2 linked regions of the Candidatus Vesicomyosocius sp. SY067_SCS001 genome follow. The protein of the gene in region 1 interacts with the protein of each later gene in a pairwise test. Links are inferred from orthologs where the notes say so. Each region holds a gene or a part of one and is shown on either strand. Other genes may lie near its edges.

The links.
Region 2: the proteins of secD (region 1) and pheT interact in binary tests that used the Escherichia coli proteins (3 or more experiments, as listed by UniProt). The link is inferred for Candidatus Vesicomyosocius sp. SY067_SCS001 from one-to-one orthologs.

What each region holds. Positions count from the first base shown.
Region 1 is NZ_CP054877.1:942,202-950,089, reverse strand. What follows is about bases 1-2,962. They hold secD (protein translocase subunit SecD), read left to right. Parts: upstream 1-538; coding sequence 539-2,386; downstream 2,387-2,962. Other genes in these bases: secF (protein translocase subunit SecF), read left to right, coding at 2,383-2,962; yajC (preprotein translocase subunit YajC), read left to right, coding at 182-523; serS (serine--tRNA ligase), read left to right, coding at 1-159. In the rest of the region: more of secF, read left to right, coding at 2,963-3,297; fabB (beta-ketoacyl-ACP synthase I), read right to left, coding at 3,797-5,011; fabA (bifunctional 3-hydroxydecanoyl-ACP dehydratase/trans-2-decenoyl-ACP isomerase), read right to left, coding at 5,011-5,520; HUW60_RS04535 (O-succinylhomoserine sulfhydrylase), read right to left, coding at 5,549-6,715; purF (amidophosphoribosyltransferase), read right to left, coding at 6,741-7,888. UniProt on the Escherichia coli protein: Part of the Sec protein translocase complex. Interacts with the SecYEG preprotein conducting channel. SecDF uses the proton motive force (PMF) to complete protein translocation after the ATP-dependent function of SecA.
Region 2 is NZ_CP054877.1:615,310-619,429, reverse strand. The notes cover bases 1-3,083. They hold pheT (phenylalanine--tRNA ligase subunit beta), read left to right. Parts: upstream 1-400; coding sequence 401-2,767; downstream 2,768-3,083. Other genes in these bases: HUW60_RS02955 (integration host factor subunit alpha), read left to right, coding at 2,767-3,083; pheS (phenylalanine--tRNA ligase subunit alpha), read left to right, coding at 1-404. In the rest of the region: more of HUW60_RS02955, read left to right, coding at 3,084-3,084; HUW60_RS02950 (hypothetical protein), read right to left, coding at 3,160-3,627; peptide-methionine (S)-S-oxide reductase MsrA, read left to right, coding at 3,943-4,120.

The sequences.
Region 1 (7,888 bases):
ACTAATAAATTAGAATTATTACACACATTAAATGGCTCAGGATTAGCAGTTGGTAGAACGTTAGTAGCAGTATTGGAAAATTATCAGCAAGCTGATAGAAGTATTAAAATCCCCTCTGTTTTACAGAGTTATATGGGTGGGTTGGAAGTTATGAATTAATTTTTTTATATAAGGAGATAAAATGAATTTATTAGATTTAATTATTGTACCAGCATTCGCAGAAGGTTTAGTATCAGAGAGTAGTATTATAGATTCATGGAGTGGGTTACCATTTTTATTGGTTATGTTTGCATTGATGTATTTTTTACTGATTAGACCTCAGCAAAAACGTGCCAAGGAGCATAAAATATTATTAGTAGCCTTAAAAAAAGATGATGAGGTTGTTACTAATGGCGGTATAGTTGGTAAAGTTGTTTCTGTAGATGAATCTTTTGCAATATTAGAAATTGCTAATGGTGTTGTGGTTAAGGTGCAAAAGCAAGGTATTAATCAAAAAATGCCAAAAGGGAGCGCTAAAATTTAATTAAACATAACTGTTATGAATCATTATTCATGGTATAAAAATGCATTAATTGTATTTGTTTTATTGTTTTCAATATTGTATGCATTACCTAATATATTTGGTTCTGATTTAGCTCTTCAAGTGTCCAGTGCAGGTAATAATTTGATTGTTGATCAGGATTTGGTTAAAATTAAAAATGTATTAAAGATTCAACAAATTGAGTTTAAATCTATTGAATTAATTAATCAAAGGATCTTAGTACGTTTTAAGGATAATACACAACAGCTTTTGGCTAAAGATGTTATTAATCAGGCGCTGAGTCGGCGTTATGTGGTGGCGTTAAATTTGGCACCTTCTGTGCCAGTTTGGTTGGCAAGTATCGGTGGTAAGGCTATGTCACTTGGATTAGACCTGAGAGGCGGTGTTCACTTTTTATTAGAAGTTGATATGGAAGCGGTAATTTCAGCTTCTATGGATATAGCATACAATGAACTTCGTGTTTTATTACGTAAAGATAGATTATATAATAGCATAAAGCAAGAAGGTAATAGTATTGTTATTCATTTTAAGCGATCTGAATTAAAAGACGAGGCATCTAAGTTAATTAAATCAGAATTGAGTGATTTAATTATGCTGAATAATACAGATGATTTATTACTAAATATTAGAATTAGTGAGAGTGTACAAAAACAAGCTAAGAGAAGTGCGCTTAAACAAAATATTATAACGTTGCGTAATCGAGTGAATGAATTAGGCGTAGCAGAGCCAATTATTCAACAGCAAGGTCTGGAACGTATTGTTGTCCAACTACCAGGTGTACAAGATACAGCCAGAGCAAAAGAAATTTTAGGTGCGGTAGCAACTTTAGAATTTAGATTGGTTGATGAAAAAAATGACCCACAAATAGCTATTCAGTCAGGGCGGTTACCGATTGGCTCAAAACTTTATTATTTTAAAGATGGTCGTCCACTTTTGCTAAAAAGTCATGTGATTACAACGGGTGAAAATATTACGGGTGCAACGTCTGGTATTAATCAAGAAAATAACACACCAATGGTTAATATCACACTTGATAGTACTGGTGGTAGGGCAATGTTTAATACCACTAAAAGATACTTGCACCATCGTATGGCAGTTGTTTTTATTGAGAATAAAGTTGAAACACTTGTTAAAAATGGTAAAACCATTAAGAAGCGTACCACTACTAGAGATATTATTAATGCTGCTACAATTCAAGGTATATTTTCGTCACGGTTTCAGATTACAGGTATTGATAATATTAAAGAGGCTCGTAATTTAGCGTTATTATTAAGAGCTGGCTCTCTTTCAGCGCCGATTGAAATTATTGAAGAACGTACTATTGGTCCAAGTCTTGGTTCAGATAATATAATTAAAGGAGTTATATCAGTATTGGTTGGATTTATTTTAGTGTTATTGTTTATGGCTATGCGTTATCAACTATTTGGTATGGTAGCAAATGTGGCTTTGACGCTTAATTTAGTGATGATTTTATCTATTTTGTCTTTATTGCAAGCCACTCTTACACTGCCAGGTATTGCAGGTATTGTGTTAACAGTAGGTATGGCAGTTGATGCTAATGTGTTAATCTTTGAACGTATTAAAGAAGAAATGGGAATGAATAGAAATTTTCAGAAAGCTATTTCAATTGGTTATGATAAGGCGTTATTGACTATTTTAGATGCTAATATTACGACTTTGATTGTGGCATTGATTTTATTTAGTTTTGGTACTGGCCCAATTAAAGGCTTTGCGATTACCTTGTCAATTGGTATTATTACTTCAATGTTTACAGCTATTATTGTCTCACGTGCAATAATTAATAAGATATATAGTGGTAAGAAGTTAGAAGATATTTCAATATGAGTTTTAAAGTATTAAATATTCCAACGATTAACTTCATGGGTAAGCGTACTTATGCCATTATATTTTCAGTGTTATTAATTTCAGCTAGTATTTTTTCATTAACTACAAATGGACTTAAATTAGGCATTGATTTTAAAGGAGGTACTTTAATTGAAGTAGGATATCAACAAAGTGTTGATTTAGCTGAGATTAGAGCTGTTTTGGTGAATGCAAATTTTAAAAGGGCTAATGTTCAATATTTTGGTTCAACTAATGAAATTTTAATTCGTTTAGAATCTCAATCAATTTCTAATGCTAAGTTAAGTTCAAAAATTATTTACTTATTGGGCGGTGATGTTGATATTCGTCGGGTTGAATTTGTGGGTCCTAAAGTGGGTGAAGAGCTTACGAATGATAGTGGTCTAGCAATGTTATATGCCCTGATTGGTATTTTGATTTATGTTTCATTTCGTTTCGAATATCGTTTTTCATTGGGTTCAATTACAGCTCTTATTCATGATGTTATCATTATTTTGGGTGTTTTTTCATTATTCCAAATCGAGTTTGATTTGACGGTACTGGCTGCTATATTAGCAGTTATTGGTTACTCCTTGAATGATACTATTGTGGTGTTTGATCGGATTCGTGAGAATTTCTTGTTAACACATCATATTGAATCCTCTAGGATTATTAATGATGCACTTAACCAAACACTATCTAGAACAATAACAACCTCTTTGACTACCTTATTGGTGTTATTGGCACTGTTCTTTTTAGGTGGTGAGATTATTCATAGTTTTTCTTTAGCATTACTAATTGGTGTAGTAGTGGGCACTTATTCTTCTATTTATGTTGCAAGTTTGATGATTCTTGAGTTAGGTATTACAAAGGAAAATTTATTTTCATCTGAGAAATCAAAGTCTAGACCTTAATTTAATTAAATTTAATTAAAACATGTAAGTTAACATTAATTCATATAGTTTTATTTGAAAAACAATATTAGTATAGATTATAATCAAATTACTATGTTTTTTATTTTTATCCTAACTATGATAGGTCTTATTAACGTATTATGTTTTTTAGATTGATATAGACAAGGTAGTATTAATTAGCGTGCGTCAGTTTTTTACTTTTGTTATTAATGTTAAGGATGAAGACTGATAGGAAAAATATTATTTAAATAAACTAAATTTTTTTATAGAGTTATATAATGTACGTGCTGTTTTAAATGGATAAATACTCAAAGTTAAGATGTTGAACTAATAATCCATAATATACAAGATAATCTAAACATGTATTATATGGTTATTTATTAAATAGTCGTTAGTAATCTTATATATTTTGTTGTTATGAGAAAAATTAAAATAATTTTTCTTTGAGTTATTACAACATGATCCAAGAATGGATTCTTGTGTTATATTTTAATATTTATTATTTAAATTTTTCGAAGACTAAACAAGCATTTGTACCACCAAAACCAAAACTATTCGACATAACTCGGTTAAATGTTTGTTTGATTGTTGTTTGTATAATTGGCATACCTTTAGCTGCTTCATCTAGTATATTGATATTTACAGATTTTGTCATAAAATTATTTTGTAACATTAGTAATGAGTAAATTGATTCATTCACACCAGCCGCACCTAGTGCATGGCCTGAAAGTGATTTAGTTGAGCTAATATTAGGAATATTATCGCCAAAGACTTCTTTGATAGCATTTAGTTCTTTTACATCGCCAACTGGCGTTGAGGTGCCGTGAGCATTAATGTAGTTAATAGGTCCATTTACTGTTGATATAGCAATTTCCATACAACGTTTAGCACCATCACCAGATGGCACAACCATATCATAACCATCGGAAGTTGCGCCATAGCCTGTTAATTCTGCAAGAATAGTTGCGCCTCGAGCTTGTGCGTATTCTAGTGATTCAAGCGCTAAAGCACCACCACCACCAGAAATTATAAAGCCATCTCGTTCTTTGTCAAAAGCACGAGATGCTTGCTCAGGGGATTTATTATATTTAGAAGATAAAGCACCCATTGCATCAAATAACATGGTTAATGACCAATCTAGTTCCTCACCACCACCAGCAAATACCACATCTTGTTTGCCCATTTGTATTTGTTCCATGGCATTTCCAATACAGTGTGCGGATGTTGAGCAGGCAGAACTGATTGAATAGTTAATGCCTTTAATTTTGAATAGAGTTGAAAGACAAGCTGAGGTTGTAGATCCCATTGTACGCGGTACACGATAAGGACCAACGCGTTTAATACCTTTTTTTCGTAATATATCGGTAGCTTCAACTATATTTTGGTTACTAGCTCCACCAGAACCCATAATAAGTCCAGTACGTTCATTTGAGATTTGTACTTTTGTTAAGCCTGATTGTTTAATTGCTTCGTCTAGTGCAACTGCATTGTAAATGGCGGCATCAGCCATAAAGCGTTTCATCTTTCTATCAATAATTTCGTCTGAATTTATCTCAGAAATTGTTCCAGATAGGTGTGAACGAAGCCCTATATTTTCCTGAGTTTCATTAAATTTAATACCTGATTTAGAGGTTTTTAAAGAGTTTAGAACCTCTGCACAATTTGCACCTAAACTGGAAACAACTCCCATTCCTGTGACAACAACTCTATGCATTACATTTTGCTAGTATCAGTAAATAATCCAACTTTAAGGTTGGTAGCATCGTAAATTACCTTGCTATCTACTTCCATGGTTGCGTCGGCTACACCCATATACAATTTGCGTGCAATAACGCGTGATAAGTCTATCTTGTAGGTTAATTTTTTTGCACTTGGTAGCACTTGTCCAACAAATTTAATATTACCAGCACCGAGTGCACGACCTCTGCCAGTACCTCCTAACCATCCAAGATAAAAACCAATTAATTGCCACATTGCATCTAGTCCTAAGCAACCAGGCATAACTGGGTCTTCATTAAAATGACATTTAAAAAACCATAAATTAGGATTAATATCTAATTCAGCAATAATTTCACCTTTGCCGTATTCACCTCCATCATTGGAAATATGACTAATACGATCAAACATCAGCATAGGAGGCTTTGGCAGTTGGGCATTACCTAATCCAAACAATTCGCCATCACCACATTTAATTAATTCATTATAAGAGAAAGAATTTTGCATTGTGTTCTATGTAAAACAATTATCTAGATTATACCAGTGTCTGCTTAATATCAGCAATGATGTCCTTAATGTCTTCTAGCCCAACAGATATTCTGATTAATCCATCTGTTATATGAGCGTTAAGTCTTTCTTCATCTGTTAAACGCCCGTGTGTTGTTGTTGCTGGATGAGTAATGGTAGATTTTGTATCACCTAAATTGGCGGTAATAGAAAGTATATTAGTAGCGTTAATTATTTTAAAGGCCGATTTTTTCCCACCTTTAATTTTAAACGATACAATACCACCAAAGCCAGATTGCTGGGATTTTGCCAAATTGTGATTAGGGTGGGAGGGCAGACCTAAATAATAGACTTTTTCTACTTGATCTTGGGCTTCAAGCCAAATAGCAAGTTTGAGAGCATTGTCCGAATGTGCCTTCATTCTAAGACTTAAGGTGTCTAACCCTTTAAGTACAATCCAAGCATTAAAGGCACTTAAACTAGGACCTGTGGTGCGTAAAAATTTATGAATTTGTTCAATAATATCAGTACTTCCAGCTATAACACCTGCTAAACATCTACCTTGACCATCAATATATTTAGTAGCTGAGTGTATGACAATATCAGCACCTAAAGTAATAGGGGTTTGTAGTGCAGGGCTTAGAATTGTATTATCAACTGCTAGCAGAATACTATTGGCTTTTGATATTTTGCTAAGTGCGTCAATATTCACAACCTCACCTAACGGGTTAGATGGGGTTTCAAGTAAAAAGAGCTTGGTGTTATTTTTGAGTGCATTTTCCCAAGCTGATAAGTCAGATAAATTGACAAAACTAATGTCAATGTTAAATTTAGTAATAATTGTATTTAGCATTATAATTGAGGTGCCAAACATATTGCGCGAAGCAACAATATGATCACCTGATTTAAATAATGCCATAATGGTTGCAAAGATCGCTGCCATACCAGATGAAGTTGCAACACATGCTTGTGCACCTTCAAGTATAGCTAATTTTTTTTCAAAGGCATCCACTGTAGGATTGGTAAAACGTGCATAAATATTTCCTGGATCTTTTTTAGAAAAGCAATTGGCAGCTTGTTCAGCTGAGCTAAAAACAAAACTGGAGGTTAAAAATATAGCCTCAGAATGTTCTTTTTCAGTAGTAGTTCTATAACCTGTGCGTATGGCTTTAGTATTAAAGCTTAAGTCTTTCATGTATTTTTAAAATTGTTAAATAACTCTATTCTACATCATTACCAATTAATTCAGAAGCTTCACAGGTATTGTTATTTTTTTTAGTGGAGTTTCCTCGTAAAAATTCAATATGTTCAAGATAGTCTTGGTCAATATCGTTGGTCACATATTGACCATTAAAACAAGAGCAATCAAATGTGTTAATTTCCTTATTACCTTGTTGTACGCACCAGATTAAATCGTCTAAATCTTGATAGATTAGCTTGTCTGCACCGATAGCTTTGCAGATTTGATCGATATTTTTATTGTGGGCAATAAGTTCTTTATTACTTGCCATATCAATACCATATACATTTGGATAACGTACAGCAGGTGCGGCTGAGGCAAAAAATACCTTATTAGCGCCAGCGTCACGAGCCATTTGTACAATTTGCTCACTGGTTGTGCCACGTACAATGGAATCATCGACCAATAATACATTTTTGTTTTTAAACTCAAGTTCAATTGTACTGAGTTTTTGGCGTACTGATTTTTTGCGAAGTTTTTGTCCTGGCATGATAAATGTACGAGCAATATATCTATTTCTAATTAATCCTTCACTGTATTTAACGTCTAATTTATGTGCTAGTTGTAAAGCAGCTACTCTAGAAGTGTCAGGGATAGGGATAACAACGTCAATGTTATTAATGTCCCATTCTTTATGAATTTTTTCGGCTAATTTTTCCCCCATTCTTAAACGAGATTTATATACTGAAATATTATCAATTACTGAATCTGGACGAGCAAAATATACAAATTCAAATATACAGAGTGAGTATTTGGCTTTTTTTGTGCATTGTTTAATAAATATATTACCCTTTCTATCAATAACTACTGCTTCACCCGGTTTTATATCTTGAGTAATTTTATAACCTAGAGCTCTAAGTGCTACACTTTCAGAAGCCAACATATATTTAGTGCCACTTTTGGTGATGCGTTTACCAAGAATAAGTGGACGAATGCCATTTGGGTCTCTAAAGCCAAAAATACCATATCCTGGAATCATACCAATGGCTGCATAAGCACCTCGTACACGCTTGTGTACTTGTGAGACAGAGTTAAAAATATCAGACTCGTTAATACGTTGTTTTTGTAGTTTAGCTAATTCACTGGCAAATACATTCAGTAAAATTTCTGAATCAGAATTGGTGTTAA
Region 2 (4,120 bases), 330 kb from region 1 along the record:
TTCATCAAATCGAAGGTTTAATTGTTGATAAACATGCAAATTTTGCGCAACTTAAGGGTTTATTAATTGATTTATTGCGTACTTACTTTGAAAAAGAAGTATTGAAAGTACGTTTTCGTCCTTCATATTTTCCATTCACTGAGCCGTCTGCAGAAGCTGATATTGAATGTGTTATGTGTGCTGGAGCAGGCTGTCGAGTTTGTAAAAAGACGGGTTGGCTTGAAGTATTAGGGTGTGGTGTTGTTCATCCTAATGTGTTGTCATCAGTCAATATTGACCCAGATGTCTATACTGGGTTAGCATTTGGGATAGGAATCGAACGTTTGTCAATGTTGCGTTATAGTGTGAATGATTTGCGCCTTTTTTTTGAAAATGATAATCGTTTTTTGAGGCAATTTAGATGAATATCTTGTCAAATTGGTTACGTGAGTGGGTAAATCCAAACGTATCTGATAGAATATTAGTAGAGTATTTAACCATGGTAGGACTTGAGGTCAATAGTATTACACCTATTGTACTAGCTTTTAAAGGTGTTGTAGTGGTAGGTAATGTCGTATCTTATAATAAACATCCTTATGCTGATAAATTAAATTTGTGTCAAGTAGATGTAGGTGAAGAAAAAAATTTACAAATTATTTGTAGTGCTGAGAATATTCGTTCAGGATTGAAAGTGATTGTCGCTATGGTTGGCTCTCAGTTACTAAATGGTTTAGAGGTTAAAATAGTCAACCTTCGAGGTGTTAAGTCATTTGGTATAATTTGCTCAGAATTTGAATTAGGTATGTCTGATTTATCACAAGGTATTGTTGAGCTTGAAGATAATGCACCTATTGGAAAAGATATTAGGGAATATTTAAACTTTGATAATTATATAATTGAATTAAATATTACACCTAATCGTGGTGATTGTTTTTCAGTTCTAGGCATTGCCCGCGAAGTGAGTGCTAATTATAATTTGGCTTTTAATTTACCAGTATTTGAAACGCTTGCACAAGGTGATTGTGCCATTAGTACTAGTGTTGTTGATACGAAAGCCTGCCCAAAGTATTTAACAAGAAGTATTGAGAATATCGATAATACAGTTAAAACACCTAAGTGGATGGCTGATAAATTAGTATATTCTGGTCAACAGCTTCATACACCTGTGGTGGATATTATAAACTTTGTTTTATTAGAGTTAGGTCAACCAATGCATGCATTTGATTTATCAAAGTTAAAAGGTAATATTGAAGTTAGAATGGCAAAATGTGATGAACATATTGAATTATTGAACGGAACTACGATAAAGCTAAAGGAAGATATTTTGGTCGTTGCTGATAGTAATTTGGTGCTTTCTATTGCAGGGGTTATGGGTAACATGTCAAGTTCTACTCAAAATAATTCTACTAACATATTGTTAGAAAGTGCTTTTTTTGAATTGGTATCTATTTCAGGAAATGCTAGAAGCTATGGTTTGCATACTGATTCATCCTTACGTTTTGAGCGTGGTGTGGATTTTAATATGACCGAGTTGGCAATGGATCGTGCTACACAACTTATTGTTAAAATTTGTGGTGGTCAAGCAAGTAAAATTAGCGCCTGTATTGATAAAAGTGCATTACCAAAACTGAAACCAATAACCATTAATCAAGAGAAAATTAAAAATATTTTAGGTCTTGAGTTAGATGCAAAATGGATTGAGCAAAAATTTACTAATCTTGGGTTTGAAATATCACAACAAACCAATAATTCATGGACTATTATTCCACCAAGTTTTAGATTTGATATTCGTATTCCTGCTGATTTAATTGAAGAATTGGCAAGGCTTTATGGTTATGATAATTTACCTGTACAAAAATTGTCTTTAGAAGCCAATATTAATTCTTCTTCAGAAGTTGATATTAATCAATATGATATTACTCAAAGCTTGGTTAATCGCGGTTATCAAGAGATTATTACTTATAGCTTTATTTCTGAAAAATATCAGAATTTAATCAGTCCAGACGCAAGAAAAATTAGACTTTCAAATCCAATTTCAGTTGATATGTCAATCATGCGCTCATCGCTTATACCAGGTTTGTTACAAACAGTAGAATCTAATCAAAGGCGAAAGCATACAGATGCTAGGTTTTTTGAGATTGGTTTATGTTTTGATGGCATTGAAGTAGATGAACAATCTAATAAGTTAGCCGCTATTGTGACAGGTAATCGTTTTTCTGCACAGTGGGCAGCGAATTTACAGTCCTTAGATTTTTTTGATATTAAGGCTGATTTGGAATCACTATTAGTGTTAACAGGTTCTGAATTTTATTTTGAATCAGAAGAACATACAGCTTTGCAAAAAGGACAAACAGCTAAAATTATATTAAATGGTGAGCAAGTAGGTTGGATAGGTGCATTATCACCGATTGTTCAAAAACAGTTATCATTACCTGACTGTTATTTATTTGAAATTGATTTAGCCAGTATAAAATCACGTAATATCGTTAAATATAAAGTATTTTCATCATATCAACAATCTAGGCGTGACATTGCTTTAGTACTCGATGATGTTGTACCTGTAGCTAAATTAATTCAAAGTGTTAAGGCTATGCAGCAGCAGTATTTTATTGATGTTATCTTGTTTGATGTTTATATAGGTGAGGGTATTAAATTAGGGAAGAAAAGCGTTGCACTTAGTTTAATTTATCAATCACTAGAGGGGACACTGACAGAAGCACAACTGAATATTAAAGTTGATGAAGTTTTGGCATTGATGCACACTAAATATTCAGCTATTCTCAGATAATGTCAGTTACCAAAAAAGATATTGCTAACGTATTAGTAAAAAGCTTGAACATAACTCATGTTCAAGCATTATCAATCACGCATGATTTTTTTGATCAAATAAAACAAACATTAGCTTCTGGAGAGTCAGTAAAACTATCTAGTTTTGGTAATTTTATCATAAGAGAGAAATCTTCTAGAGTAGGTAGAAACCCTAAGACTGGTGAAATAGTTGAAATTTCAGCTAGGAGAGTAGTAGTGTTTAAATCAGGACCAAAGCTTAAATTAGCTACTCAAAAAGATGAATACTCTTCAAACTATAGTATACTTTGTTATTAATTTGTAATAGTTGACAGTGTCAGTTATGGTATTAGGAATTCATCAATTTTATTACAGACTATTTAGAATTACTAACTAGTCTGTAATAGCCGACATAAATCCTTTTAATATTGGCATTATTTTGTCAATAATTTCTTGATTTTTAACAGTATTATTAATATGACCTTTAATGGTTTTTTTTGTTTTTTGTAGGGTTGTATTGTAATTGTTATCAAATTCAAAATTTATAAAATAAAAACCTTTGGTTTTGTCTCTAGATCTAATCGATAAAAAGTCAGTTTCCCAAGAAAGTTCTACTTGATAGGCTTTACTTGTATTTGTTGTATCTTTTTGTAGTAAAATAAAGGTTGAGCCAATATGAAAAATAAAATGATTTGCATTGCAATTTGATGCAGGCTTTATACTTAATTTGCCATTATTTAGCGCATTGGCAATTTGTTTAAGCTGAAGGTTATTAAGTTGAATATATTTTGCATCTAAATATTCTTCAATATTAGCATCTGGATGGTTGTTTTTTAAAAATTTAACAAGTCTTTTAAGCATGTCTTTAATATTTGATTATAATTTATTATTATAATCAAAAATAATGAGTCATTCTCGCCAAGCATATTTATTTTAGTTTTTATTAAAATTTATAGGAATTACTTTTTTGTGGTTAAATCTATTTTTCACTTATATTTTTTATTATTTCGTATAATTTATGCTACACATAGTATTTAGTTATAATATTACTTATATATTGCTTAGTAATAAAATTACCAATATTATTAAGTCTTATAATAATGTCTAAGAATATACTTTATTTTTTGCTTTTGTTAAGTTGCGAATTATTTTAATTCATAAAATGGAAAATTATACATGCAAACTGCCTACTTTTCTGGTGGATGTTTTTGGTGTGTTGAAGCAATTTTTCAACGCATTGAGGGGATTATTAAACTCACTTCTGGTTATTGTAATGGGAATACGAGTAATCCCACTTATCAAGATATTTGTTTAGGAGTAACTGGACATGCTGAGGTAGTCAAAATAGAGTTTG